Regions from separate parts of the Ureibacillus sp. GCM10028918 genome, predicted to be linked through region 1. Evidence: predicted binding sites of a transcription regulator. Region 1 holds the regulator's gene; the other holds the start of a gene.
The links. The regulator NrdR, encoded in region 1, represses ribonucleotide reductase genes. The targets are predictions, from matches to a motif close to AACACNATATATNGTGTT.
Positions count from the first base shown of each region.

Region 1 (12,279 bases):
AAATTGAACATTTCGGCAAAGCAAGTCGAGTTATTCGATTAGAAGCTGGCAAAAAAGGATTTGTCGATAAAAATGAATTATTTAAACTACTTCCAAATTTCTATGAAGAAATGAAGGCAAACATAGATCTTTCGCAATATGAACTTCTCCATACCCATTATTGGCTATCAGGGGTACTTGGCTTACAAATAAAAAAAGAATTCCAGTTGCCATGGTTTCATACGAATCATTCTTTAGGAATCGCAAAGCAATTAGGAACTGGCCTCAAGGACAACAGACGTCTTTACTACGAAGACAAAATTCTGTCGGAAGTCGATCAAATTATCGCTACCACTCCTAACGAGAAGCAACTAATTCTAGATACTGTCAAAACACCTGCAAGCATTCATGTTGTGCCAATCGGAGTTGCAGAAACTTACCATCGTTTATATGAAAAACCCTTTGATTTTGAAAACTATTTTTTATTTGTCGGACGTTTAGAGGAATCAAAAGGAATATTTGTATTAATTCAATCATTCCGCGAGTTGGTGGAGAAAAAGAAAATCTCGGAGAATATAAAATTACTTATCGCGGGTGGTACAAAATCCAATGTAGATGTAAAAACTTTCTCTCCAATTGATCCAAAATTGAGACAAGCAATCAAAGGACTTGAAAATCGCATTAAATTTTTAGGTCCACAAAACGAAAAAGAACTTGCCATACTATTTAAAAATGCCGTTGCTACTGTAGTTCCTTCATATTACGAATCTTTCGGAATGGTAGCAGCTGAAGCACAGGCGTGTGGATGCCCTGTCATAGCCTCAAAAGTAGGCGGCCTAAAGGATATTGTTATTCCAGGTAAAACTGGTTTACATGTTACAAAAGGAAATATCTCGAAATTATCGGAATCAATGTATCTTTTATTATCTAAACCCCAAATCGTTAGAGAATTAAAAAATAATGCCCGTAAATTTGCACAGCGTGAATTTAAATGGCAACATATCGCAAAAAAAATCAAACATCTTTATGAGGTGACTTTATATGAGACTGTTAGGTAGTGCAATTTTAGCAACCGATCTTGATAACACATTAGTCGGTCATAAAGAAAAATTAGATCAGCTATGGGAATTCTTCAAAACACAGAAAGTCCCCATATCACTAATCTATATTACTGGCAGGCACTATGATTCTGCTATAGAGCTCATTGATAAGCACCAACTGCCAAGACCAAGTATTTTAATCTGCGATGTAGGTGCTTCAATTTATATTGGTCCCAATTTACAAGAAGATGAACAATGGAGATTGGTTACTTCTGCAGACTGGAATCCAGACTTGATTTTAAGTGTGATAAAGCAATACGATAAATTCAAACGACAACCATTACCGAATGATTATCGATTATCATTTACCGTTTCAGATGATCCCGGTTATGTAAAAGAAGTAGAAGAAATGCTAAAACTTTATTGTATAGCCTTCTATTTAATGTATAGTTCAAACAAAGATGTCGATATTTTACCTTCTCATACAAATAAGGGAGAAGCCTTAAAATATGTTCTCCAGCGATATGCACCAGATCATTTTAGAATATTGGTTGCCGGGGATTCGGGGAATGATGTGGATATGTTAAGACTGGGTTTGCCTGCAGTGATTGTCGGCAACTGCCAAAATGAAATAAAACGATATAGATATCTACCAAATGTATATTTTGCAAAAGATACATTTGCATCAGGTATTCAAGAGGGATGGAGCTACTTTTATCAATCGGCATATTAATATCCCAAGAAAAGCGTAAGCGCCCTGCTAAGCCCCGACAAGTGCTGGAGCCTCCGACAAGAAGGCGTTTTTTGATTTCGTAGGAGGAAACGACTCGAGGGGCTGAGCGGCTTGCGCCAGACACTGTTCAAAATTATATGCTTTTAAAATTCATTAAAAAATTGGATGAAAAAATTACTTTTCATCCAATTTTTTTGTTTTATTTATTTACTTCAGCTTTAATCATTTCTAAGTAGTTTTCTAAAGAAACAGTTTCTGAATCCTTTGAGCCGTAACGACGAATATTCACGTCGCCAGCTTCCATTTCTTTATCTCCCAACACAAGCATATAAGGGATTTTCTTCATTTGTGCTTCACGAATTTTGTAGCCTAGTTTTTCTTCGCGAGAATCCATTTCCACTCGAATACCAGCTGCTAAAAGCTTTTCTTCCACTTGTTTTGCATAATCGAAGTGGACTTCGTTTGATACAGGGATGATTTCAACTTGAACTGGTGCTAACCAAGTTGGGAATGCTCCTTTGTATTCTTCAATTAAGAAAGCAATGAATCGTTCCATTGTTGATACGACACCGCGGTGGATAACAACTGGTCTGTGTTGCTTACCATCTTCTCCAACATAAGCTAAGTCAAATCGTTCAGGTAATAAGAAGTCAAGTTGGACAGTTGATAAAGTTTCTTCTTTTCCGATAGCAGTTTTTACTTGAACGTCTAACTTTGGACCGTAGAATGCAGCTTCACCTTCTGCTTCAAAGTAGTCTAAACCAAGATCATCCATAGCTTCTTTCAACATGCTTTGTGCTTTTTCCCACATTGCATCATCATCGAAGTACTTTTCAGTATCTTGAGGATCACGGTAAGATAGACGGAATTTATAGTCTGTTAACTCGAAATCTTTATATACATCTAGCACTAACTCAACTGTACGTTTGAATTCTTCCTTGATTTGGTCAGGGCGTACAAAGATATGTGCATCATTTAAAGTCATGCCTCGTACACGTTGTAGTCCAGATAAACCACCTGAAGATTCATATCGGTGCATTGTTCCAAGCTCCGCAATACGAATTGGCAATTCACGGTAAGAGTGCATACTGCTTGCATACACCATCATGTGGTGAGGACAGTTCATCGGACGCAGCACTAATGTTTCGTTATCCATTTCCATCGGCGGGAACATATCCTCTTGATAGTGCTCCCAGTGACCAGAAGTTTCGTATAAGCGTTTTGAACCAAGTACAGGAGTGTATACGTGTTTGTAGCCTAAGCGTAATTCTTTATCTACGATGTAACGTTCAACAGTACGGCGAATTGTAGCACCGTTTGGTAACCAAAGTGGCAAACCTTGACCAACAGTTTGTGATAATGTGAATAATTCCAATTCTTTACCGATTTTACGGTGGTCACGTTCTTTTGCTTCTTCAAGCATTTGAAGGTGATGTTTTAAGTCCTCTTTGTTGAAGAAAGCTGTTCCGTAAATACGTTGAAGCATTTTATTGTCAGAGTTTCCTCTCCAATAAGCTCCAGCTAAAGAAAGTAATTTAAATTCTTTTAGTTTCCCTGTTGATGGTACGTGAATTCCGCGGCATAGGTCGAAAAAGTCCCCTTGGTAATAAATTGAAACTTGTTCATCAGCTGGGATCGCTTCTAAAAGTTCTAATTTATATTCATCGCCAACTTCTTCATAAATTTTTTGCGCATCATCACGAGAAACGTCTTTGCGGTCAATTTCGATGTTTTCAGAAATGATTTTTTTCATTTCTTTTTCAATTTTTGGGAAGTCGTCCGCAGAAATTGGTTCTGGTGCATCCACATCATAATAGAAACCGCCTTCGATTACTGGTCCGATACCTAGTTTAATCCCTGGATATAAACGTTTTAAAGCTTGTGCAGTTAAATGTGCAGTTGAGTGACGAAGGATTTCTAAAGCTTCCTCAGATTTTGGTGTAATAATTTCAATTGCACCATCTTCTTCGATCGGTGTTTTCAAATCGATTAATGAACCGTTTAATTTACCTGCCAACGCTTGTTTTTTTAGTCCTGGGCTTATTGATCCTGCGACATCTGCAGTTGATGTGCCGCGCTCAAATTCCTTTACAGCCCCATCCGGGAAAGTTAATTTAATGATTTCTGACATGTCTATTGCTCCTTTTCATTAGGTATTCTTATGGAGTTTAAAAGAGCCACCTCATTTTTATTGTCTAGCTGAGGCGACTAGACTCACACGAAGTGAGTCATGTCGACGATGCAACAGGGCGTTGCGTTTCGTCGACGCGAGTCTGAACGAGCCACCTCCGCTTTTCCAATAAAAAAAGCGCCATCCCTATGAAAGGGACGACGCGTATGCTCGTGGTTCCACCCTTCTTCCTTCCGATAAGCAAGTTATCAGACGAAGCTCCAGGTCGGTTAACGTACCGATTTACGTTAGCGGATTATCCCCGCTAATGCTCCAAGGTAGTAAAGAATGTATCCGTACTAGGAAGCTTTCAGCCATGGCCTCCCTCTCTTTAAGTCGATTTACAATCTTGTTGTCCTTATCAAAGCATTTAGATATTTCTTAATTACAATGTAGTATACGCCCGAAGATTTAAAATTGCAACAATCAACTGAAATTTTTTCTTTTAGACTCTTCGGTTTGTACCTTCCATTTGAATTGGTGTAGTAGTCGTTTTAATACGTTCCATTATTCGCGCAGCTTTAACTACTTCCACTCCACCCTTTTGAGAGTTAGCCAAATGATTTTCCAACCCATCATAATCAAAGTTAGAAGTGATAAAAGTGGGCAGCTCTTCTGCCATACGATAATGCAGGATTGTTCCAAGAATCTCATCGCGAGTCCAGGTCGTTAGGGTTTCCGCTCCCAAGTCATCCAACATTAATACCGGTGCCTTTTTCACAAAATCAATCTTTTCTTGAAGCGTATTATCAGAAATAGCTTGTTTCATTTCACTTAAAAATTCAGGGACGAAAACAAGTACTGATCGAATCTTCAAACTTGCCAGTTCATTTGCAATCGCACCAAGCACAAAAGATTTCCCCACACCAAACGGGCCATAAATATAAAGACCCTTTGATGGTAACTCTCCAGTTTCTTTCACTATTTTTATGAACTTTGATGCAAGTTCCGCTACATCTATTTGAGAATCATTATTTAATAAATCTTTAACCCTAGCTCGTAATACATCTTTTGGCATGAACATGCTTGAAATCATTTTCGCCGATTCGCGTCTTTCTTCCTCGATCAGCTTCTGTTCACATTTGTAATATTCAATTTCAATTGAATTGCGAATGATCGATAGTTTTGGAATAAATCCATTTAGATAGTTTGTACAATTGTCAGTATTATCGCATCCGCAGCAACTAGAATTCTGACTAATATACTCATTTAGTGTGGTTAAACCACGCTCAACCATATCTTTATCAACAAGAGTGTCATTTTCTTCCAAAAACTTTTGAACTTGTGCATTTTCTAAAATTTCTCTTCTCAATTTATCATACCGTTCTTGAAAAGATGGCATTTTTATTACTCTATTAAGAGCTTTATTAATAGGTTCGATTTTAAGTCACCTCTCCATCTGATTGTCCCAACGCTTCTAAAATCTTTTTGCGTCGTTCCTCTGTTGACTTCTGTTTTTCAATATCAGGCTTCTTAGCTTCTTCCTGTTTATTTCGTTTATAAAACCATTCAGGGATTATTTCTTTACTTTGTCGATTCGAATTTTTATAGCCGGAACCACTTGGTTTTGTACCTTGCGCTTTATTGTCGTTTTCATTTTTCCACTTTGTATACTGATCCCTTTCGGTGCGAGCTAATTCCATTGCCTCTTTTGCCGTTTTTAGGTTTTTTCGTATCCAGTGGTCAGCGATTCTTTCCACATATTTTCGAGGCAGCTTCATATCGGTAGTCAGCATTACATATTCCAGAAGAACATTTACTACCCCCACCGGCATCCCGTGCTTCACAATTAATTCCTCTGCCAGTTCAACCGAAGATGGCAATGGCTCTTTCCCGTTATTTATATCTCTTAATACTTGAAGCGGTGGTGTTGTTTCGAGATAAATTTGAAGTTCCTGCTCCTTTGTCGATTTTAGTGCAGCTTGCGGCTTCTCACTTTGAACAAATGTTTTTTCCATTTTTGGGGCATCCTTGGAAACAGTTAGCTTATAATAATCCGCAGCTGCCTTTTTTAATCGATCAATGGAGATATGCATATTATCATCCAGCGCTAAAATAACAACCTTTTGCATATCTAAAGGCGATAAATGATAAAGAAATGCAAGCTTTGCGATTACTTCTTTTACTTCAGCCGTGATACTGCTAGAAGGAATCAGACTTTCCGATAACCCCGACATTAACAAATTAAAATCGAACTGTTCAAAATAAAACGGATAATCATGTTTCTTTCCTTCATTCATCTCAGCAAAATCCTTTGGCACATTCATATGTACTGGCTTGTACACATCCATAAATGAACGGGAAACCTCTTTAAACGTGTCCTTATTGATGGCTCTCGTAAAGCGTCTGCGAAGCTTTCGGTAAGCCTGTTCACCAATCTTCGAGAATAGGAACATTGAAAGTAACGGATCTTGAAAAAATGCAGGCGCATCAAGAGGACGAATTAACTCATAAATGAACTGGCGACTATCTTCTTCATCTTTTCGGAAAGTTCGTAGTAATCCGATTGCCTCAAGTGCAATTCTCGCTTCAAAAATTTTCCCGATTGGCATATTTAATACATTCATCAAATAATAATGGGTCATCGGATGATTATTATGTAGGTCTTCCCCTTCTGCCCATAATGTTAAATAAAGACTTATTGGTTCAGGGCCAGTCAAGGGTTGATAAAACAATGTCAGTAATTGACGTTCATTCGTTGAAAGAAAATGAGGGAGACTTATTTCAAAATGATCCGTAGGCTGTACTTCCTTATACAAATGAACCATTTATTTCCCTCCATAACTTTATTTTTTTAAATCAGATTGACGCTGAAGAAGTTCTTTCATTTCTGCAATAAACACGTTGATATCTTTAAATTGACGATAGACGGATGCGAAACGAACATAGGCCACTTCATCTTCTTTTGCCAGCAAATTCATAACCTTTTCGCCAACATCGTCAGAACGAACTTCTGAATTGCCTATTCTTCTTAGATCTTTTTCTACAGACAGAGCAATTCCTTCTAAAGTGTCTAACGTTACTGGGCGTTTCTCACAGGCACGAATCAGACCGCGCAATACTTTTTCTCGACTAAATTCTTCCCTTGAACCATCTTTTTTAACAACGATTAAAGGCGTTTCTTCAATCTTTTCAAATGTAGTAAAACGAACCCCACAGGATTCACATTCCCGGCGCCGTCGTATTTCTTTATTATCATCAACAGGTCTCGAATCCACAACACGTGTTCCATTATATTGACAAGCTGGACATCTCATAGTATTTCTCCCGTCTCACTCTTTTTCATTACTCTTATTATAACAAATCTCATTTATATAGAAAAATAGCAGTTATTTAGTGTTCGTAATAGTCAATTCTAATATATTTTGCAATAGAAAAACATTATTTTCTTATATTTTTCTTCTCCCATCCACTATTAAACTATCGATGGCAAGAAATAAAAGACTAATTAGATAAAAATATCCAGATCAGGCATCTTAAAGAACAGGCACATCCTACTATGTAAACTATGCAATATTTCTAGAGGGTGCAGCAGGGTTAACAATGCCTGAGGTGACCTTTCGCAAAAGACGATGGCAAATTTATTAGTACAACCGATATTTTAAAAGGACATTATATGGAATATGGAAGACATATCAAAACAAAAAAGATAGGAGCATATACCCCTACCTCTTTGTGTATTATTGCACAAACAACTATGCTATAACTACTTCTAAAGCTTTGACGATTTTCTTTGTTAAGTCTACTACACGAGATGAGTAGCCCCACTCATTGTCATACCAAGCAAGTACTTTCACTTTGCGAGTACCCATTACCATTGTCAACTGACCGTCAATAGTAGAAGAGTATGTTGTTGTATTATAGTCTGTTGAAACTAAAGGTTCCATTGTAAAGTTTAAAATTCCTTTTAAAGGACCTTCACTTGCAGCCTTGAATGCTTCATTAACTTCTTCAACAGTTACATCTCTTTGAAGATCCACTACAAGATCAACTAATGATACGTTTGAAGTTGGAACACGTAAAGCCATTCCGTGTAATTTACCTTTTAATTCAGGTAAAACTAGCGATAAAGCTTTTGCAGCACCTGTTGAAGTCGGAATGATGCTATCTGCACATGCACGAGCACGGCGTAGATCTTTATGTGGATTATCTAAATTCTTTTGGTCATTTGTAAAAGCGTGAACTGTTGTCATTAACCCATTCTCGATACCAAATGTATCATTTAGTACTTTTGCTACAGGGGCTAGACAGTTAGTTGTACATGATGCATTTGAAATCACATCATGTTTTTCGATATCCAACAACTCATCGTTGACACCCATTACAAGTGTAATATCTTCATTTTTACCTGGAGCAGTTAAAATAACTTTTTTTGCACCAGCTTCTAAATGCATTGCTGCTTTTTCGCGATCATTAAATTTACCTGTTGCTTCAATTACGATATCTACACCTAATTGTTTCCATGGCAATTGTAATGGATCACGTTCACTAATTAGTTGAACACGCTTACCATTTACAATTAAAGCGTTTTCTTCTGCTTCAACTGTTCCTTCAAATCGACCATGATTTGTGTCATACTTAATTAAATGTGCTAACGTTTCTGATGGATAACTAGCATTTATCGCAACGATATTTAATTCATCTTGAGCAATTGCTTGGCGGAAAACCATGCGTCCAATACGGCCAAACCCATTAATAGCAATAGAAACTGTCATTATTTGTAAATCCTCCTGTATTTGCAGTTAGTAATATATTATTCTATCTCTTGCAATTAGTATAACACATTTACCTAAAAGATGAACACAATTTATTCAGAATTAAAAAGTTTCTATTTTCTGAATAATCCTATTGTGTATATACCCGAACCACGCAGATTATATGCATTAGAGTTTATTTAATTTCCTGAAAGTTTTTGTTTCACCACAACTCTTATAAAAAATAAAAAGGCCGACTCATCAAAGTCGACCAATTGTATAGCATATTTACTTTAATGATACGCATAAAGTACAAGAATTGGGGTTAAATGACATTCCAATTGCGCAGAATGGTTTCTAATTGTTCTGCTGTTTGTTCAATCGTTCCATTATTATTTATAACCGCATCTGCCCCTTGTTCTTTCACAGTTAAAGGCAACTGCGAGCGTATACGTGCTTTCGCATCTTCTTCCGGCAATTGATTTCGCTCCATTAAACGCTTCAATTGCGTTTCCTCTGTAACCGACACAACTAAAATTTTCTCTACGAAGTGCTGCAACTTGCTTTCAAACAATAGAGGTATGTCCATGATGACTGTTTCTGCACCATTTTCAACATGCTCGTCACGTTGACGAATCATCTCTTCACGTATGGCTGGATGAATGATGCTGTTCAACATTTTTCTTTTCTCTTCATCATTAAAAACGATGGCACCAATTTTTTCACGATTCATAGCACCATTTTCTGTTAAAGCATCTTCACCAAATGCCTCTACAATTTTTTGCAGAGTTGGTGTTCCCGGTTCCACTACAAGTCGAGCCACTACATCTGCATCGACAATGGGAAGGCCATATTTCTTCAACATATTAGCAACGGTACTTTTACCGCTTGCGATACTGCCGGTTAACCCAATAATCATTCTCTGAACACACCTTTTAATGCTGACATTTCGGACAATACACCGAAGTTCGTCCGCCTATTATTAATGATTTTGTAGCTGTATTACATTGAGGGCAAGTTTTCTTCCCATACATTTTTAGACGATCTTGCATTCCACCAGCTTCACCATTTATATTACGGTAATCTGAAATGGTGGAACCACCCATCTCAATGCTTTCCTTTAAAATTGTACGAATCGCTTCAAACAATTCAATTTTTCGCTTTTTACTAATGCGATTCGTTTTCCGAGCAGGATGAATGCCCATTTTAAAAAGTGCTTCTGTTGCATAAATATTGCCGCAGCCTGAAATGACCTGTCCGTCCATGATCACTTCTTTAATAGGCTTGTTTTGATATTTTGTTAACTCACATTTTTCTAAAAAGAACTCACATGCGCCTTTTTCAAACGGTTCTGGTGCCATTAGAAGAAGTGGCGGATGGTCCTCTACTTTTTTAACAAAACGAAGCTCGCCAAATCTTCTTATATCTGAATAAACTAGAAGTTCTCCAGATTCAAGGGTAAAAATTGCATGCACATGCTTACGAAATTTCTCTTCTGTAATATCACTTAAATTCTGAACAACAAACCATGCACCAGTCATTCCTAAATGATTTACAAAAAGAAAGTTTTCTTGATTTTTTTCTAAGTGAAAATAGATATATTTTGAGCGACGTGTAATGCTTTGGATATTCATTCCTTGCATTACTTCCTCAAATAGGTTTGGCTCAATATTTTTGACAATGCATTGTTTGCCTAGTCCAAAAGAGCTGTATATTGTATCTGAGAGTTCCACTTTTAAAATCGTTTTCCCTTCAACAGCTGGCACCAGTGCCCGAACAACACCTTCTACCTCTGGTAATTCAGGCATATTTCCACTTCCTTATTTTGCATCGTACCAAGTATGACCATAGTTGAAATCTACTTTTAATGGAACCGTAAGTTCGATCGCATGCTCCATTACTTCCGGTACAATTCGCTCTAGAATTTCAATTTCCTCTTTTGGTGCTTCAAAAATTAATTCATCGTGTACTTGTAATAATAATTTCGACTTTAAGCCTTCTTCTTTTAAGCGTGCATCCATATCGATCATCGCTTTTTTAATAATATCCGCTGCACTGCCTTGAATTGGGGTATTCATGGCAGTACGCTCTGCAAAGCTGCGCAGGTTGAAATTTCTGCTCGTAATATCTGGTAAATAGCGGCGACGATTTAAAATCGTTGTTACATATCCCTTTAGCTTCGCTTCTTGCACAATCGTATCCATATATTCTTTTACACCCGGGAAGCTTTCCAAATATTTTTCAATAAATTCGCCAGCTTCTTTCCGTGTAATATTTAAACTTTGAGATAGACCATAATCACTTATTCCATATACAATACCAAAGTTAACGGCTTTAGCGGCACGACGCATATTCGAAGTGACTTCTTCTTCTGATACATGGAATACGTCCATTGCCGTACGGGTATGAATATCCATTCCTTCATTAAAAGCTTCCACTAAAGCTTCATCATTGGACATATGAGCCAGTACGCGCAATTCGATTTGTGAATAGTCTGCTGCGAATAATACCCACTCCTTTTCTGAAGGGACAAATGCCTGTCGAATTTTTCGACCTTCTTCCAGGCGAATAGGAATATTTTGAAGGTTTGGATCTGTTGAACTTAATCGACCAGTCGAAGTTAATGCTTGTTGGAAGCGAGTATGCACCTTGCTGTCTTCACAGTGAACTTCCTTCATAAGCCCTTCAATATAAGTGGATTGTAGTTTCGCCAATTGACGGTAATCCAAAATATATTGAACGATTTTATGTTCAGTTTGTAGCTTCTCTAGAACATCAGCAGCAGTTGAATAACCCGTTTTTGTTTTCTTCACTACCGGCAGACCCAGTGTTTCAAATAGAATTACACCTAATTGTTTAGGAGAATTAATATTAAACTTCTCTCCTGCAAGCTCATAAATCTCTTTTTCAAGAGCGGATATTTTCTGTCCCAAGTCCTTACCCATGTTTTCAAGTGTCGGGATATCAACTTTGATTCCTTTGCTTTCCATAGATCCGAGAATTGACGCCAGCGGAAGCTCTAATTCGTAATACAGCTCGAACTGTTCATTTTCCTTTAGCTTCTCTTCGACAACCGGCTGCAGTGACCAGATAGCAAAAGCTTTGCGACTGACATGCTCACCTAAAACCGATTCACTCGGAACCGTCCATTTTGCCCCTTTTCCATAAATCGTTTCATTGGCTTGTATATCTGTATATCCAAATTCTTTTGCAAGTGTAGCTATATCATCACCTGAGATAGCAGGATTAACAATATAAGCAGCCAACAACATGTCAAATTCAACACCACGCAAAGTAATCCCCACACGATTTAAGATTGCTTGAGCTGCTTTGCTATCTGACATATACTTTTTCTTCGTTTCGTCTTCCAACCAATTTTTGATGGCTTCGTTTTCCTGCATTGCATCAAAAGAAAGATAGAAGGTTTTTACTCCATCAGTAAAGGCAAAGCCTAAAACGCGGCACGAATGATAATGTTCATTTTCAATCTCGACATGAACGGCCATTACATCCTTTAGCATACCCTCTGTCACTTCTTGGACAATCTTGAATTCTAATTCAGCTGTTTCTTTTTCTTCTACCTGGAAGTCACTTTTTTCAATTAATGACTTAAAGGAAAGCTCTTGCCATATAGATAAAAGTTCTTCTTCATTGGGTCCTGGA
Region 1 is NZ_JBHTFK010000002.1:84,434-96,712, reverse strand. Features, by position in the region: gene ACFQU5_RS00425 (glycosyltransferase) at 1-1,037, shown strand, start outside; gene ACFQU5_RS00420 (HAD-IIB family hydrolase) at 1,021-1,752, shown strand; gene thrS (threonine--tRNA ligase) at 1,952-3,883, opposite strand; gene dnaI (primosomal protein DnaI) at 4,368-5,294, opposite strand; gene ACFQU5_RS00405 (replication initiation and membrane attachment family protein) at 5,305-6,690, opposite strand; gene nrdR (transcriptional regulator NrdR) at 6,709-7,179, opposite strand; gene ACFQU5_RS00395 (glyceraldehyde-3-phosphate dehydrogenase) at 7,618-8,637, opposite strand; gene coaE (dephospho-CoA kinase) at 8,942-9,535, opposite strand; gene mutM (bifunctional DNA-formamidopyrimidine glycosylase/DNA-(apurinic or apyrimidinic site) lyase) at 9,552-10,424, opposite strand; gene polA (DNA polymerase I) at 10,437-12,279, opposite strand, start outside.

Region 2 (12,279 bases), 320 kb from region 1:
TTTCTTATTTTAAATTTTTATCAGCTCTTGATATTAGTGAAAAAAGAAAGCCTCAAAGTGGTTCTTTCCAGAAGGAACTTTTGAATCAATTATACGCGTTTCGCGTGTCTACATTACCCTCGATTTTTAAAAGAGAGAGTTTAGTTATTCGAATCCTTGTACAAAACTCCCGCCTTCCAATCTCTTCTATATCTTTAAATCCAAATTCGGCACAAAAATTAATTCAGCTCGTTTCCAACCGACAAGGTTTATTGCTATTTTGTGGCGCTACTGGATCAGGAAAAACCACAACGTTATACTCCTTAGTCAATCATGCGAGCGAAATGCTGGCACGCCATGTTATTTCGCTGGAAGATCCAGTTGAGAGCAACCAATCTAATTTACTGCAAATTCAAGTGAACGAACGTGCGGGTGTCACATATGCCACAGGTTTAAAGGCTATTTTACGGCATTCTCCAGATGTTATTATGATTGGGGAAATTAGAGATGGTGAAACAGCAAAGATTGCCGTTGAAGCAGCGCTTACTGGCCATTTAGTACTTTCAACTATACATGCAAAGGACACAGTCAATTGTATCTATCGGCTGCTGGATTTAAATATCTCACTCGAGGAAATTAGACAAGCTGTCATTGGTATCATTGCCCAGTCGCTAGTACAAGTAGGAAGTGAAGAAAGAAAAGCTCTCTATGAAATTTTGAGTGACCTCAATCTTGTTGATGCAATTGCGGCAACTATGCGAGGCGAACAGTATAGGCTGCCACAATCTGAAAGGCTAACGAATCAGCTGGCTTCATATGAGGTGAGAAAAAGAAATGCATCTACTACTTCATAAACTAAAAAACCTCTCGTTCCGCCCTAATAAAAATAAGAAAGTACGAGAGTTACCTTCCTTCCTGAACCGAATCAGCACATTGTTGAACGAAGGGTATACTTTCCCGGATTCAATTGATATGTTGTTGCCTTATCACGTAGATAATCCCGCTGAATGGCGTAATATGATTGAAGGAAAATTGAAAAATGGTGAAGATTTAACCGAAATCTTGCAGTGTTTTTCTATTCCAAAACATTTTTTAATAGCTATTAAAATTTCAGAGGAAAGCGGAAAACTTGCTCAAAGTTTGCAATCCATCTCTACACAACTAGATTTTAATGAAAAAATGAGAAAAAAAATAATCCACCTATTAAGCTATCCTATTCTCCTTAGTATTGTTCTAATGAGTATCTTTTTTGCATTTCGCCTTTACTTTCTACCAAATATCACACAAATACTAAATACTAGAACTGAGGTTAGTAGTAATACTACTTTATTGATCTCATCAATTTTCCTCCGATTGCCGGATATATTAGGCTTTGCGTTCATTATTGCTCTTTGCCTCGTTATCACCTCTATTGTTTTCATCCAGAAACAAGATGTCCAGAAACGATTACCAATGATGTTGAAGCTCCCCATAATTAATTACTTTTACAAAATGCATATCACAAATCAATTAGCCAAAACGATGGGGGACCTTTTAATCGGAGGATTTTCACTTCAACATGCCCTTACCATACTACAAAATCAACAACTAAATAAGACATTAGCCTATGTGTCAAAAGAAATTGAGAGGCAAGTAATTTTTGGTGAGTCACTTTCATCGGCTGTCTTTAATTTAGGCTGGTTTTCAGCAAAATTCGAAGAGTTTATAAAACACGGAGAAAAGAGTGGTTATTTAGGAAGGCAATTATTAATTTACAGTGAGTTGATTGATGAAAAATTACAATATTTTATCAAAAAAGGGATTTCAATTATACAACCGATGTTCTTTATCATCATTGCGTTAAGTATCATTGCAGCATATTTAAGTATTCTGCTTCCGATGTACGAACTAATTGAAATAATTTAACAGGAGCGTGTATCACTTGAATAATAAGAACGAAAAAGGATTTACTCTAATCGAAATGCTAATCGTTTTGCTAATAATATCGGTTCTCATATTGGTTACGATACCAAATGTTACAAAACACTTTGCGACAATTGATAATAAGGGGTGTGAAGCCTATTTGCAGATGGTGCAGGGGCAGGTCGAAGCCTATAAAATTGATCATAACACTTTACCTACATTAAGCCAGTTAAAAACTGAAGGTTACTTGACCGATGAAGAAGAAACTGCATGTCCTAATGGTGACTTGATTGAAATAGAAAGTAATGGAAATGTAGTAGCAGTCAAAAAGTCAAGTCCTGAGGATGCGAGTGGTAGCTAAGTTTCGCACACAAGAGTATATAAAGAATCGCAAAGGGTTTACCTTAGTTGAAATACTCCTTGTACTATTTATTTTCCTTCTCATATCTTCAATCGTTTTTCAAATAACAGTCAAGCTTTCAGAAAAACGAGCAGTAGATCAGTTTTTTCAGCAGCTAGTATTAGATATTCAAGAAATGCAAGCACGGGCAATTCATAATGAAGAGACGATCTACGTCCAATTTTATAATGACAATCATTATAAAGTCTTCGATGTATCTACTGGAGAAACCATATTGGAAAAGGATTTCCCGAGTAATATTAAGCTTGATATTTATAGCAATTTGAAACGTTTTATTATTAATCCAAAAGGTGAGGTTTCGCCTTTTGGAACCATAAAGTTTGATACCCCTTATGGAAAAAAGGATCTAATTATCTATATTAAAGAAGGACGGATGAGGTTGGTTGAATAGTAAAGGAATCGCATTTGTAGAGACACTGCTAACGGTTGTTATTGTTTTGGTTATAACGGGTTCATTAATTCCATTAACCTATCAATTAAAAACTACACTATATAACCAAAAACTAGAACTGCATGCGTCTGAAACAGCTTTAGAGGCCGCAAAATTGATAAAATCCCAAACTGTATTTAGTGGGACCAAATCCATTGATCAAAATGAATATCAATGGACATATGATGGAGAACAAATTTGTGTCCAATTTAATAATTTAAGTGGAGAGCGAGTGAAATGCATCAATCGAAATGAGAATAGTTCAAAATAATCAAGGTTACACACTCCTTGAAGCTCTTTTTTCCTTTGTCGTCTTTGTCCTTCTTTCTCAAATTTTGTTGTTGGTAATGTTTTGGATTAAGCAAATGGATACGACCTTCTTTACTAAAGAACATGTACAATGGGAACTTTTTGTTCAAGATGTCCAGCAATCTTTCTCAAATGTTAAAGAGGTTAGATTATCAGACCAATCCAATACAGTAGAAGTCTTCTATACGGAGTCGAGAGAAACAATAAAGATAAATCGCAGCGGGGATGTTCTGCGTCAGACAGTGAATAATGAAGGGAATATTCCGTTGTTAATAGGAATTGATAGTGCTGTGTTTGGTTGGGATGGAGAATTTATCACCATAGCTGTAATCTTTCAAAATGGTATAGAAAAGGAGAGGAGGTTTTTTGTTCAAACGAATACGGAATGAGAGAGGAGCAACTTTTGCACTTGCTATCCTGTTGCTATTGGTGACAACTTCTTTTATTACTTTCTATTGTTTATCCTACGAATCACAAATAAAGTTGTATAATTCGTTGGAATTCACCAATGTTCATGCTACGATAAACCTACTGAAGGAAATTGTTAGTAGGTAGTAGATAGATTTTGGAAAGTCAAAGAAGGTGATAGCATGCGAAAAATATATTTAGTAGGCTTCATGGGATGTGGTAAGAGCGCTATCGGACGAAGGCTAAGTTATTTTTTAAGAGTGCCATATTATGACATGGATCATGAGATTGTTCGGCAACAAGGGATGTCGATTCCTGAAATATTTGAGGAATATGGGGAAGCTCATTTTAGAACATTGGAGACAGAATTTCTTCTTAACTTCCGTGACGAAGCATGTATTATTGCAACTGGCGGTGGAGTTGCAATAAGTGAAGAAAATCGTAAAATAATGCGTCGCTCCGGGTTGGTCTTTTTTTTAGATGCAACATTTGAAGATATCTATATGCGGATTAAAAATGATAAAAATCGACCAATCGTGCAACGTTCTACTAAACAAGAGTTGGAACTGTTGTATCAAACAAGAAGAAAATTCTATCGAGCTGCCGGGCATATTCGAGTATTAACAGAGGGCCGAATACTTCGTCAAATTGTTGAGTATATTGGATTCCAAGTGAATCGTTTAAAAGGCGAATGATATCTAAAGACTTACTATTAATGTTCGCCTTTGAACTAAATTTAAAAAAAGATTGCCTTTTCATAACAACCAATGTTAGGATATAGCCAAGAGAGGTCGTATTTAGTACATTGAATTATGAATATTTGCGCGGATGATTGTGCGGGGAGAGAACGTGAAAAGCGTCGCCGAAGGAGCAAGTAGTGAAGAACTATGAATCTCTCAGGCAAAAAGACTCGTACAGGACGCATCTCTGGAGAGTGCTGTTTCGTTTTGTTTGATTCAGCCACCAAAGGGGAAAGCCAATTTTATCGTTTCAAAATTACTATGAACGATTTGGTGTAACTTTCAGGTGCAAGGACAGGGGATTCCTCAACATAGGGGATTCGTCTGTCCTTTTTTATGTGCAAAAATATCGATAATACTAGGGGGACTTGAAGATGGGGAATGAATTAAAACGAACGCCTTTATTTGACGAGTATGCAAAATATGGTGGGAAAACAATTGATTTTGGAGGCTGGGATTTACCAGTCCAATTCTCTTCCATCAAAGAAGAGCATGATGCTGTTCGTAACCGTGCTGGCCTTTTTGATGTATCCCATATGGGTGAAATCATTGTAGAAGGAAAAGATGCATTAGCTTATTTACAGCATTTATTAACCAATGATATTTCAAAAGTTGTAATTGGTGGAGCACAATATAATGCTATGTGCTACGAAAATGGTGGAGTTGTGGATGACCTCTTAGTTTACCGATTAGAAGATGAGAAATATTTATTGTGCGTTAATGCGGCTAATATTGAAAAAGATTTTGAATGGATGAAAGCTTGCGTACAAGGGGAAGTAACAGTAACGAACAAATCCGACGAATATGCACAGATTGCCTTGCAAGGTCCTCTCTCTGAAGAAATACTACAAACTTTAACAGAAATAAACCTAAACTCTTTAAAATATTTTAAATTTATAGAAAACGCTCAGATTGCTGGAAACAATGTATTACTTTCCCGTACGGGTTATACGGGAGAAGATGGCTTTGAACTTTACGGAGAACCTCAAGCCATTATTGCTCTTTGGACTAAAATATTGGAAGCAGGAAAGAACAAGGGAGTTGTGCCGGCAGGATTAGGCGCACGTGACACTCTACGTTTTGAAGCGTGTCTGCCACTTTACGGTCAGGAGCTTTCAAAAGACATTTCACCACTTGAGGCTGGAATCAGTTTTGCTGTAAAGCTTCAAAAGGAAAGTGACTTTATTGGAAAAAACGCATTGATTGCTCAAAAGGAAAATGGTTTATCTCGTAAGCTGATCGGTGTTGAAATGATTGATAAAGGAATCCCTCGTCATGGTTATAAAGTGTATAAAGATGGTGTTGAAATCGGTGAAATTACAACTGGTACTCAATCACCTCTAACAAAAAGAAATATCGGTCTAGCCTTAATTGATGCAAAATTTGCGCAATTAGATATAGAGATAGAAATTGAGATTCGTAATAAAAAATTGAAGGCGAAAACTACTGCAACTCCTTTTTATAAACGCTCAAAATAAATTGTGAAAAGAGGCTTATATAATGGTACATCGTTATCTTCCTATGACGGAACAAGACAAAAAAGATATGCTTGCCACTATTGGTGTAGAAAGTGTAAACGAACTATTTTCGGATATTCCTGAAAGTGTTCGCTTCCAAGGGTTATACGATATTAAAGCGGCAAAATCAGAATCTTCACTACTAAAAGAATTAAAACAGCTTGCTGCAAAAAATGAAGACACGGATTCGAATATTTCTTTCTTGGGTGCTGGTATTTATAACCATTATAAACCGGTCATTGTGGATCATGTTATTTCTCGTTCAGAGTTTTACACAGCCTACACACCATATCAACCTGAAATTTCACAAGGTGAACTTCAAGCGATTTTTGAATTCCAGACAATGATTGCAGAATTGACTGGAATGGATTTAGCTAATTCATCGATGTACGATGGAGGTACCTCATTAGCGGAAGCTGGGATGCTTGCTGCGGGTCACACTCGTCGAAAAAAATTGCTTGTTTCTGAATCAATCCATCCTGAATATCGTGATGTAGTTGCTACCTATGCATACGGTCAATCTATTGAGGTTGTGACTGTGCCAACGAATAATGGTGTTACTGATATCAACAAATTAATAGATTTAATAGACGACAATACAGCTGGGGTTATGGTGCAATATCCAAACTTCTTTGGTCAAATTGAAGATCTCCAAGCAATTGGTGATATTGCTCATGAAGCTAAAGGATTATTTATTGTTTCAGCAAATCCACTTGCATTAGGCATCCTGACACCTCCAGGTAAATTGGGGGCGGACATTACTGTTGGGGATGCACAAGTATTTGGTATTCCTGAAAGCTTTGGTGGTCCTTATTGTGGTTATTTCGCTACAACAACTAAGCTAATGCGTAAAGTGCCGGGTCGTTTAGTAGGTGAAACAGTGGATCAGGATGGTCGTCGTGGCTATGTATTAACATTGCAAGCCCGCGAACAGCATATTCGCCGTGAAAAAGCGACGTCTAATATCTGTTCGAACCAAGCATTATTAGCACTTGCTGCATCTGTTGCCATGACTGCACTTGGTAAAAACGGCGTGCAAGAAATGGCGAAACAAAATATTGTGAAAACGCGTTATGCGAAAAATGCTTTTGAAGCAGCTGGATTCACAGTTTCGTTCCAAGGTGCACATTTTAATGAAATTGTTGTGAAAACAACTAAACCTGTAAATGAAATAAATAAACAACTAATTCAAGACGGTATTATCGGTGGTTACGACTTAGGAACAGTTTATCCTGAACTAGAAAACAATGTATTAATTGCTGTTACGGAATTACGTACAAAAGAAGAAATCGACGCACTAGTTGAGAAAATGGGGGCTTACAATGCATAACGAAAATCAATCACTCATTTTTGAATTATCCAAAGAAGGACGTGTAGGCTACAGCTTACCAGAATTAGATGTACAGGATTTTGATTTAAAAGATTTATTACCAGAAGGATTTGTACGTGAAGAAGCTGCTGAATTACCGGAAGTGGCTGAATTAGACATTATGCGTCATTATACTGCCCTATCTCGTCGTAATCACGGGGTAGATTCAGGATTCTATCCATTAGGTTCTTGTACAATGAAATATAATCCTAAGATTAACGAAAACGTAGCTAGATTATCAGGTTTTGCCAATATCCACCCTCTACAAGATGAGGCTACTGTACAAGGAGCAATGGAATTATTATATGAACTTCAAACTTCATTAGTAGAAATTACAGGAATGGATGAAGTGACTTTACAACCGGCAGCGGGAGCTCATGGAGAATGGACAGCATTAATGATGATTCGTGCATTCCATGAAGCAAATGGCGAAGGTTATCGTAACAAGGTAATCGTACCGGACTCTGCGCACGGAACGAACCCAGCTTCAGCAACGGTTGCAGGTTTTGAAACTATTACCGTGAAATCGAACGAAGATGGTTTAGTAGATTTAGACGATTTACGTCGTGTAGTTGGAGAAGATACTGCCGCATTAATGCTAACAAATCCAAATACATTAGGTTTGTTTGAAGAAAACATTATAGAAATGGCTGAAATCATTCACGGGGTTGGCGGTAAGGTCTACTATGATGGGGCCAACTTAAATGCCGTTATGAGTAAAGCGCGTCCAGGAGACATGGGCTTTGACTGTGTACATTTAAATCTTCATAAAACATTCACAGGTCCTCATGGTGGGGGTGGTCCAGGGTCGGGTCCAGTTGGTGTGAAAGCGGATCTAATTCCTTTCTTGCCAAAACCTGTTTTAGTGAAGACAGAAGATGGATCTTTCCATTTTGATTACAACCGTCCGCAATCAATTGGTCGTGTAAAGCCCTATTACGGAAACTTTGGAATCAATGTTCGTGCGTATACTTATATCCGTACAATGGGTCCAGATGGTTTAAAAGCCGTAACTGAATATGCTGTATTAAATGCAAACTATATGATGCGTCGCTTGGAGCCTTACTTTGACCTGCCATATAACCGTCATTGTAAGCACGAATTCGTTCTTTCTGGTCGTCGTCAAAAGAAATTGGGTGTTCGTACTTTGGATATTGCAAAACGTCTATTAGACTTTGGATATCACCCGCCAACAATCTACTTCCCATTGAATGTTGAAGAAGGAATGATGATTGAGCCGACAGAGACCGAATCTAAAGAAACATTAGATGCATTTATCGATGCAATGATTCAAATCGCAAATGAAACAGAAGAGAATCCGTCAATCGTTCAAGAAGCGCCACATACAACAGTGATCAGCCGTTTAGACGAAACTCGTGCTGCCCGTACACCGGTACTCCGTTATACGAAAATCGAAGGTTAATACGAAATAGACGTCTCGATATGGGACGTCTATTTCATTATTAGTTGGTAATTTATCAAAAATTTGACAACAGATAAAAGGTGTTTCATTAATTTGATTGTTTTTAATTTAATAAAAAATGCCCAAAATAAATTAATCTATATTATAATAGGAAGAAACTCATAATATGTCATTTTGGGATAGCGCTTTTTTTGCGTGTCATATAGATGGAAGAATGTAAAGAGCGGCAGGGAAGATATATATTTCGAATCATTTTAAAGGGACATCTCACAAACTTTGAGACGTCCCTTTTAGTCGGTAAAATAGTATAATTTTGAGTAAAAGCAACATAAGAACAAAACATTGCCCGATCGATTTTGGGCATGAATCGTGATTTTCTAATGGCTTATGCTTTTGATTTCACTTTACCTGTCCAAGTTTTGAATCCGCCTTGTAATTGGTAAACCTGATTATAGCCTTTTTTCTTTAAGAAAAGAGCAGTACGCGCACTACGGCCTGCATTTTGGCAATACAGGTAGACTGGTAAATCTGGTCGGATTTCTTTGTAGCGTTGGCGAAGTTGCGTTGAGGGGATATTACGTGCACCTAAAATATGACCCGCTTCAAATTCTTTTACTTCACGCACATCAATTAGTTGTGATTTACGATAGCCTTGGATAAACTCATCTTGATTTAAGTTTGTCACTGCCTTCTTAAGACGCAGTGAATTTACTAGAACGTATACGATGATAAGACCTAGTATGATAGCAATTGTATAAAGTACAGCCACTGCAAAATTTCTCCTTTCTTTCTTCATATTCCATTATAAAAGAGAAAGTGGCGTTAGTCCAATCAGTTTGTTAAAATGATATTTAGTGCGTTTTAGGAGATGATGAAATGAAAGCAAAATGGTATTTTATTAATTCAGGACCATGTAGTCCCTCGTATAATATGGCGTTAGATGAAGCGTTGCTTGATTTACATAGTCAAGGAGAAATTCCTCCAGTAATACGCTTTTATGAATGGAATCCAGCTACACTATCCATTGGTTATTTTCAAAGTGCAGAAAAAGATATAAATTTAGAAGTTTTAAGAGAACAAAAATTAGGATTTGTGAGACGCCCAACTGGTGGTAGGGCAGTTTTGCATGAAAGTGAATTAACCTACAGTATCATAGTGACAGAACAATACCCCGAGATGCCTGCAAGTGTGACAGAAGCTTACCGGGTGCTGAGTGAAGGGTTGCTTCTAGGTTTTCAAAAATTAGGCTTAGATGCCTATTTTAGCATCCCTGATACAGAGGAAAAACAAGCTGACTTAAAGAAACCGAAAAGCGCCGTTTGTTTTGATGCCCCTAGCTGGTATGAATTAGTCGTTGAAGGGAAAAAAGTAGCGGGAAGTGCTCAAACTCGCCAAAAAGGTGTTATTTTACAGCATGGAGCAATATTACTTGATCTTGATGAAGAGAAACTCCTTTCTGTATTTAAATTTTCTTCACCTGAAGCGAAAGAGAAGATGCGTCAGAAGCTCCCGGAAAAGGCTGTTGCCATTAATAGATTAACAGATAAGGAAATTACGATTTCGCAATGTATCAAGGCCTTCAGAGAGGGATTTGAGGAAGCATTGGAGATAGAATTGGTGCCCTATCAATTAACTGAAGAACAATTACAATATGTAAAAATGCTGGAAGAAACAAAATATTTAAGTGATGAATGGAATTTTAAAAAGTAAGAACGTACGTTTCTTCTATCCCGGAAATTTTTTTATAGAGTTGAAAGTCTTTAAAATAAAGGATTTGAAATAGTTTTAAAAAAATCAAGCCCTTGAAATGATATTTTTTATAAGGTAATCTTTTCTAGTGAAAAATTAACTACATCTAGTATTTACTTTATTTCTCAGACACTATATGTTGTGGTGATGGCTGAAGTAGATTATACTAGATGTATTATCTATTAAGGGAGGCTGGCAGATGGTATTGGCAAAAGAAACGAAAACAACCATCCTCGTAGAACAACTCAATAAAGACATAGAGAAATTTCCTCAAGTACATCCAATTACACCGGATATGCATATTACGCATAAAGGTGTTTCAAGATTGGTAATGATTGATCGCTATTCGTTTAAGGATACCGAAAAGAAAACATTAAAGGCCGGAGATTTTGTCGTATTAACGATCAAAGAAGATCCGAAATTTCCTGCCCGTGGTTTAGGTTATATTCAATCGATTGATGCAGAAGCAAAGAAAGCACAAATTTTAATCGATGAAGAATACCGCCATGTTCTAGATGATGCAACAGAACAACAAACAGGTATCATCGTACGCTCATTAGACGTCATTGAAAAGCCTCTTGAAATTTTCTATGAACAAATTGCAAAACGTAATGCGTTTGGATTATCAGCTGTTGAAGAGACAGAAGAAAATAGAGAAAAGTGGTTTGCGAAGTTTTATGATCAGCTCGTATCTTTAAAATTCATTCCAGCTGGTCGCGTGCTGTATGGGGCTGGCTCCCAAACAGATGTAACGTTCTTTAATTGTTATGTTATGCCGTTTGTTGCCGATAGCCGTGAAGGAATTAGTGATCACCGTAAACAAGTAATGGAAATTATGAGCCGCGGTGGTGGAGTTGGTACAAATGGTTCGACACTTCGTCCGCGCAACACATTAGCACGCGGTGTAAACGGAAAATCGAGTGGATCTGTATCGTGGCTAGATGACATTGCGAAGCTGACGCATCTAGTTGAACAGGGTGGCAGTCGTCGAGGTGCTCAAATGATTATGTTAGCGGATTGGCACCCCGATATTGTGGAATTCATCATTTCAAAAATGCAAAACCCACGTATTCTTCGTTTCCTAATCGAAAATACGAATGATGAACTAATCTCCCAATTAGCAAATGAAAAACTAAAATTCAAACCATTAACTCAGCAAGAAGAAGCAATGTATCAAGGGATTGTTAACTATAGAAATATTCCTGGTCTAGGGGGATTCAATGAACCTATAATCAAGGAAGCAGAATCTAAATTGCGTGATGGTGGTACTTATAGTGTTCACAATCCAGAATTCTTAACAGGGGCAAACATCTCTGTGACATTAACAAAAGACTTCATGACAGCTGTTGAGAATGATGAAGATTATGAATTGCGATTCCCGGATGTTGCAAGCTACACACCTGAAGAAATGGCCATCTACAACGAAAAATGGCACGAAGTAGGGGATGTCCGTGAATGGGAAGCTCTAGGGTACCGAGTTCATACTTATCGTAAAATTAAAGCTCGTGAACTTTGGAACTTGATCAATATCTGTGCAACGTATGCAGCAGAGCCGGGTATTTTCTTTATCGATAATGCAAACGACATGACAAATGCGCGAAGCTATGGTCAAAAAGTTGTTGCAACAAACCCGTGTGGAGAGCAACCTCTCGCACCATTCTCAGTGTGTAATTTAGCTGCTGTGAATTTGGCTCAGTTTGCTGAGAAAGAATCGAAAACAGTCAACTTCGAAGCACTGCGTGAAACAGTTCAAATAGGTGTGCGAATGCAGGATAACGTTATTAACGCTACACCATACTTCCTGGAGGAAAATCGTAAACAAGCTTTAGGAGAACGTCGAGTCGGTCTTGGAGTGATGGGACTAGCTGACCTATTAATCTACTGTGAAAAAGAGTATGGATCACAGGAAGGAAACGAGCTTGTCGATAAAATCTTCGAGACGATTGCGGTAGCAGCATATGAAACGTCGATCGAACTCGGAAAAGAACGTGGAAGTTTCCCTTTCCTTGAAGGGGAAACACCGGAAGAAACA
Region 2 is NZ_JBHTFK010000002.1:405,686-417,964, forward strand. Features, by position in the region: gene comGA (competence type IV pilus ATPase ComGA) at 1-833, shown strand, start outside; gene comGB (competence type IV pilus assembly protein ComGB) at 814-1,884, shown strand; gene comGC (competence type IV pilus major pilin ComGC) at 1,901-2,242, shown strand; gene comGD (competence type IV pilus minor pilin ComGD) at 2,232-2,693, shown strand; gene ACFQU5_RS01975 (hypothetical protein) at 2,686-3,003, shown strand; gene comGF (competence type IV pilus minor pilin ComGF) at 2,984-3,430, shown strand; gene ACFQU5_RS01985 (shikimate kinase) at 3,632-4,144, shown strand; glycine riboswitch at 4,278-4,371, shown strand; gene gcvT (glycine cleavage system aminomethyltransferase GcvT) at 4,564-5,667, shown strand; gene gcvPA (aminomethyl-transferring glycine dehydrogenase subunit GcvPA) at 5,690-7,036, shown strand; gene gcvPB (aminomethyl-transferring glycine dehydrogenase subunit GcvPB) at 7,029-8,498, shown strand; gene ACFQU5_RS02005 (rhodanese-like domain-containing protein) at 8,884-9,267, opposite strand; gene ACFQU5_RS02010 (lipoate--protein ligase family protein) at 9,375-10,208, shown strand; gene ACFQU5_RS02015 (vitamin B12-dependent ribonucleotide reductase) at 10,447-12,279, shown strand, end outside.
Region 2: a site for NrdR is predicted at 10,376-10,393, ahead of ACFQU5_RS02015 (vitamin B12-dependent ribonucleotide reductase). Genes of this name have one in related genera too.